Linked DNA regions of Acidaminococcus fermentans DSM 20731. The protein of the gene in region 1 interacts with the protein of each later gene in a pairwise test. Links are inferred from orthologs where the notes say so. Each region holds a gene or a part of one and is shown on either strand. Other genes may lie near its edges.

Region 1 (3,138 bases):
TCAATACCCTCCGGGATACCCGGGAAGGGCTCCAGGAAAAACTGGCGGAAAAGGGCATCCGGACCCGGCCGTCCCAATGGTCTCCGGACGGACTGCTTTGTGACAGCCTGCCTTCTCTGGATGACCTGGTGGAAGGTTTCGGACCGGATATCTACATCCAGGACGAAAGCTCCATGCTGGACGCGGCAGTGCTGGATCCTCAGCCCGGGGAACGGGTGCTGGATCTGTGCAGTGCCCCGGGAGGGAAGACCACCCATCTGGCCCAGAAAATGCAGGACCAGGGAGAAATCCTGGCTCTGGACTTATACGATCACAAACTGGACCTGGTCCGGGAAAATGCCCGGCGGCTGGGAATCCACTGCATCCGGACGGAAAAACAGGATGGCACTGTTTTTGTGCCCGAATGGGAAAATACCGCCCACCGGGTGCTGGTGGATGCTCCCTGCAGCGGCCTGGGAGTCCTGAACCGGAGAGCGGAAGCCCGGTGGACCAAGGAAGAACGGTCCCTGAGTCAGTTCCCGCCCCTGCAGAAAAAGATCCTGGCCAACGGCGCCCGGTATGTGATGCCCGGGGGACGGCTGCTGTACAGCACCTGTACCCTGGAACAGGATGAAAACACCCGGGTGCGGAAGTGGTTCCTGGAAAACCATCCGGAGTTTGCTCCGGCCGCTTTTCCCCATCCCCTGACCGGGGAGCCGGTGGAAGAACTCCAGATCCTCCCCCAGCGGGACGGGATCAATGGATTCTATCTCTGTCTTTTTGAAAAACGAAAGTGAGACATACCATGTGCAAAAAAGAAATCATGGGACTGACCCTGGAAGAACTCCAGACGGAGCTGGCCGGCCTGGGCATGAAAAAGTTCCGGGCCGAACAGGTCTTCCGCTGGCTGTATGAAAAGGCTGCCACGGACTTTTCCCAGATGAGCAACCTGAGCAAGGACGCCCGGCAGCAGCTGGCCGACCGGTATACCATTGCCACGGCCCAGGTGAAGGTCCTGAAGGAATACCGTTCCCGGGACGGGCTGACCCACAAGGTGCTGCTGGAACTGACGGACGGTGCCACAGTGGAAACGGTGCTGATGCACCATGACTACGGCTACAGCGTATGCCTGTCTTCCCAGGTGGGCTGCGCCATGAACTGCGCCTTCTGCGCCAGCGGGCTCCACGGTTTTGTCCGGAATCTGACGGCAGCGGAGATCCTGGCCCAGCTGTACTTCTTCCAGAGCGGGCTCCAGCCCGGGGGGGAACGGGTCAGCCGGATCGTGGTCATGGGCAGCGGGGAACCCATGCTGAACCTGGACAACGTCCTCAAGGCCCTGGATATTCTCCACAGTGACCGGGGCCAGTGCATCGGGTACCGGAACATGACGGTTTCCACCTGCGGGGTGGTGCCGGGCATCCAGGAACTGACCGCCCAGGGCCGGAACATCAATCTGGCCATTTCCCTCCATGGGGCCTCCCAGGAACTGCGGAACCGGCTGATGCCCATCAACCGGAAATATCCCTTCCCGGAAGTGATCCAGGCGGCGGATGCCTACGAAAAGAGCAATGGACGGCAGGTCATGTATGAATACATCCTGCTGGCCGGCATCAACGACCGGCCGGAAGATGCCCGGAACCTGGCCGATGCTCTGGAACACAAAGAATGTGTCATCAACCTGATCCCCGCCAATCCGGTGCCGGAAAAAGGGTTCGAACGGCCCAGTGACCGGGCAGTGGACCGGTTCTTCCAGATGCTGAAGAAACGGCGGCTGAACGTGACGGTCCGGAAAGAAATGGGAAAGGACATCAATGCGGCCTGCGGCCAGCTGCGGGCCAGTGCATTAAAGGAGGCACAGAATCAATGATCGCAGTGAGCCGGACCAACCGGGGAATGGTGCGTCCCAACAATGAGGACAGCATCCTGGTGCGGGAACCGGATCTGTATGCCATTGCTGACGGCATGGGCGGAGCAGATGCGGGAGAAGTGGCCAGTTATGAAGCCGTGCACCAGTTGAGCCGTCTGGACCTGAAAGGGCTCCAGAGAAAGGAAATCCTTCCGTTTTTGGAACGGAGCATCCAGAACATCAATAAAAAAATCTGGGAACTTTCCCGGGAAAAAGAAAATTTCACCGGCATGGGGACTACCCTGACAGCGGTCTATCTGCCCAGTCCCCACAGCGCCTTTGTGGCCCATGTAGGGGACAGCCGGATCTATGTGTGGCAGGACGGGGTTCTGCGGCAGGTGACCAGTGACCACAGTTATGTGGCGGAACTGGTCCGCCAGAAACAGATGACCCAGGAGGAAGCGGAAACTTCTTCCCAGAAGCACATGATCACCCGGGCCATCGGGGTGGATCCCCAGGTGCAGGTGGACACCTTTGAAATCCTGCTGGACGGGGCCCAGAAGCTGCTGGTCTGTTCCGACGGACTGACCAACATGATTTCCGAAGCGGAAATCGAACGGACCCTGGGAGACCGGAACCTGGAGCGGCTGGCGGACGGCCTGATGAACGGCGCCATGACCGCCGGCGGCGATGATAACATTTCATTCATTGTCATTGATCTGGAGGCTGCAGAATGGAAGGTAGAATAACGCTCAATGGCCGCTATGAAATCATTGACAAAATCGGCGGAGGCGGCATGGCTGAGGTGTTCCACGGGTATGACACGGTACTCCACCGGGATGTGGGCATCAAGATCCTCCGGGATCAGTTCATCCAGGACAAACAGTTTGTGGCCCGGTTCCGTCAGGAAGCCTGCAATGCAGCCTGTCTGTCCCACCCCAACATTGTCAATATCTACGACAGCGGCAACGAAAATGAGATTTACTATATTGTGATGGAATATGTGGTGGGCCGTTCCCTGAAGGAAGTCATCCAGGAAAACGGTGCCCTGGATTACAAGACGGCCGTCCGGTATGCCATCGGCATCGCATCGGCCCTGAAACAGGCCCATGACCATTCCATCGTCCATTGCGATGTGAAGAGCCAGAACATCCTCATCGACACCAAAGGGGTGCCCAAGATCACGGATTTCGGCATCGCCCGGGCCTTTGGCCAGCCCAGCAATGCATCTGAAAAAAATGTCATCGGTTCGGTCTATTATCTTTCACCGGAACAGGCGGCCGGTCAGCCGGTGACTCCCCAATCGGATCTGT
Region 2 (3,208 bases), 1.1 Mb from region 1 along the record:
CAAGGAGCTGGCCCAACAGCTGGAAGAACTGGAGACCCAGGGAACCGGCGGGGACCGGAAGGTGCTCAACGACCTGAAGATCAAGGCCGGAGAGGTGGCCCTCCGGGGACCCGGTGTGGTGGTGACGGTGAACGACAGCCAGGTGACTCCCAAAGCCGGGGAGAATCCCAACCTGTACGTGATCCACGATGACGATCTGCTGCGGCTGCTGAACGAACTGAGGGCTGCCGGGGCGGAAGCCCTGGCCATCAACAAGGAACGGCTGCTGGATGTGTCGGAAGTGCGCTGTGCCGGGCCCACCGTTTCGGTGAACAACACCCGGTTCACCCCGCCTTATGAGATCCGGGCCATCGGGGACCCCAAGACCCTGGAAAGCGCCCTGCGGCTCCGGGGGGGAGTGGTGGAGACCCTGAAGTTCTGGGGGATCACTGTGGATGTGAAGCGGATGGACAAGGTGGAGATTCCCGCCTACAAGGGGACCCGCCATTTTGAATATGCCAAGCCGGAAGAGGGGGGAGTCCAATGATCTACGCCCTGTTGGGACTGGGGGCCGGCATCGCCCTGGGAGCCTGGTTCCCGGTGGTGCCGCCCATGTACAGCAAACTGGTGGCCGTGGCCTTCATGGGCTGCCTGGATGCGGCCTTCGGAGGGTTCCGGTCCTCCCTGGAACGGCATTTCGACCTGAAGATCTTCCTCAGCGGCTTCTTCGCCAACGGGATCTTCGCCGTGTTCCTGTGCTATTTCGGGTACCGGCTGGGGATGGACCTGTACTATGTGGCCATGATCGCCTTCGGCCTGCGGATCTTCAACAACATCGCCATCATCCGGCGGCTGCTGATGGGAAGCTGAAAGGCCGCTTCGCGGCCGTCAATGGTCAATGGTTACTGGTCACTGGCCGAAGGAGGGAATCTGCCGGGCAGATTCCTCTGAACGTTCTTCTTTCAGACCGTTAAAATTTTCCCCAAAATGGGGATGAAATATTATCTGTTAAATGGTATACTAGATATAGTGTACGAAGAAACAAGTATCTTATCACACAAATAGATGAGGAGGACCATGAAACATGTTTGAGGCAGACAAAGATACGATGGATCAGCCCCTGGAAAAAATCAAGGTCATCGGTGTGGGCGGTGGCGGCAACAACGCCGTGGACCGCATGATCGAAGCCGGACTGCAGGGCGTTGAATTCGTCGCTGTAAACTGCGATGCGCAGCAGCTGAAAAAATCCAGCGCCCCCACCAAGATCCAGATCGGTGAGGACGAAACCAGAGGCCTGGGTGCAGGGGCCAACCCGGAAGTAGGGGAAAAATCTGCAGAAGAATCCAAAGATGTACTGGCAGAATGCGTGAAAGGTGCTGACATGGTCTTCATCACCGCAGGCATGGGCGGCGGTACCGGTACCGGTGCAGCCCATGTGGTGGCGGAAATGGCCAAACAGGCCGGAGCCCTGACCGTTGGCGTTGTGACCAAGCCCTTCTCCTTTGAAGGACGCCGCCGTTTCAACGTGGCTGAACAGGGGATTGCCAACCTGAAAGCCAAGGTGGATGCCCTGATCACCATCCCCAACGACCGTCTGCTCCAGGTTGTGGATAAACGGACTTCCATGAAGGATGCCTTCAAACTGGCCGATGATGTGCTGCGCCAGGGCGTACAGGGCATCTCTGACCTGATCAGCGTTCCCGGCCTGATCAACGTGGACTTCAACGACGTGAAGGCCGTTATGACCAACGCCGGTTCCGCCATGATGGGCATCGGCACCGCCAAAGGGGACGAAGGCGCTGCTGCCGCGGCTGAAAACGCCGTGAAGAGCCCGCTGCTGGATTCCACCATCGAAGGCGCCAAGGGCGTGCTGCTGAACATCACCGGCGGCCCCAACCTGAGCCTGATGGATGTGAACGAAGCCAGCAAGATCATCACCGATGTGGTGGATCCTGACGCCATCATCATCTTCGGGGCCAACATCGACGAAAACATGGAAGACGAAATCCGCGTCACCGTGATCGCCACCGGCATCGAAGAAGGGAAACCCTCCGCTGCCAACACCCCGAAACCCGCTTCCTTTGTGAAACCCCAGACTTCCACCAGCCGCATCACCAAGGCTGCCGAAGAAGCTGCCGGTTCCAAGGTAAGCAGCTTCACTTCTCCCACTTCGGAGATTCCGCCCTGGATCCGCAACAAATAAGGAACAGGGGGTGTAGGTTATGAAATGCCCATTCTGTGGCTGCGAAGACAGCCGTGTCATTGATTCCCGTTCCGTTGAAGAGGGGGCGTCCATCCGACGGCGAAGAGAATGTCCCCGCTGCGGACGGCGTTTCACGACTTACGAAAAATATGAACAGATCCCTCTCCTGGTCATCAAGCGGGATGGCCGGCGGGAAATGTTCGACAGCAAGAAAATCCTGGCCGGACTGCTCCGGGCCTTTGAGAAACGGCCCTTTACCTACGAGCAGATCCAGTCCCTGACGGCCCAGATCGAAAACGAGATCCGGGCGTCCGGGGAAAATGAAGTGAAATCCACGAAAATCGGAGAAGTGGTCATGGCCCATCTGGAAAAGATCGACCAGATCGCCTACGTGCGGTTCGCCTCCGTGTACCGCCAGTTCGCCGACGTGAACAGCTTCATGCAGGAAATCCAGAATATGCTGGATAAAGGGAAATAAAAAATGCTGCATGTGTGGAATCCACATATGCAGCATTTTTTTGTCAGCTGACCGTTGACGGGGGGTGTGAAAGTTTTTTCACACCCCCTTTTTCCATTCATGCCGGTAAAATGCCCAATAATGACCTTCTTTTTCCACTTGGGAAGGAATTGGCTCCCTCCTTCCGGAATGGAAATGGGGAAAGGAGGTGATTCCATGGAATCCATTCTGCAAAAGGAACGGTCCCTGACGGACCTGGAACGGGAGACTTTCTTCCGGCGGCTGGGGCTGCTGCTCCAGGGCGGCCTGCCCATCCTCCGAGCGCTGGGAGCCCTGGAAGGCCACAGCGGTCCGGCGGTGAAGAAACTGTGCCGGAGCCTTGCCCGGAGCCTGGGCCGGGGCTTTTCCCTCTCCCAGGCCCTCCGGCAGCAGGAACGGCAGGCGGGGAATCTGGCGGCACCTCTGGCCGCCGCCGGGGAAGCCAGCGGCCAGCTGCCCCTGGTGTTCCGGCATTTGGCGAACTTTTATCAGAAAAAACGGGAGAATCAGAAAACCGTTCTCCAGGCCTG

What was found.
Region 2: the proteins of rlmN (region 1) and ftsZ interact in binary tests that used the Escherichia coli proteins (3 or more experiments, as listed by UniProt). The link is inferred for Acidaminococcus fermentans DSM 20731 from one-to-one orthologs.

Annotation. Positions count from the first base shown.
Region 1 is NC_013740.1:366,925-370,062, forward strand. What follows is about bases 1-2,815. They hold rlmN (dual-specificity RNA methyltransferase RlmN), read left to right. Parts: upstream 1-784; coding sequence 785-1,846; downstream 1,847-2,815. Other genes in these bases: rsmB (16S rRNA (cytosine(967)-C(5))-methyltransferase RsmB), read left to right, coding at 1-776; ACFER_RS01660 (Stp1/IreP family PP2C-type Ser/Thr phosphatase), read left to right, coding at 1,843-2,574; pknB (Stk1 family PASTA domain-containing Ser/Thr kinase), read left to right, coding at 2,559-2,815. Also shown: more of pknB, read left to right, coding at 2,816-3,138.
Region 2 is NC_013740.1:1,429,230-1,432,437, reverse strand. What follows is about bases 238-3,122. They hold ftsZ (cell division protein FtsZ), read left to right. Parts: upstream 238-1,063; coding sequence 1,064-2,182; downstream 2,183-3,122. Other genes in these bases: ACFER_RS11915 (type II secretion system F family protein), read left to right, coding at 2,856-3,122; nrdR (transcriptional regulator NrdR), read left to right, coding at 2,202-2,660; ACFER_RS06610 (small basic family protein), read left to right, coding at 523-849; ACFER_RS06615 (DUF881 domain-containing protein), read left to right, coding at 238-526. Outside these bases: more of ACFER_RS06615, read left to right, coding at 1-237; more of ACFER_RS11915, read left to right, coding at 3,123-3,208. UniProt on the Escherichia coli protein: Essential cell division protein that forms a contractile ring structure (Z ring) at the future cell division site. The regulation of the ring assembly controls the timing and the location of cell division.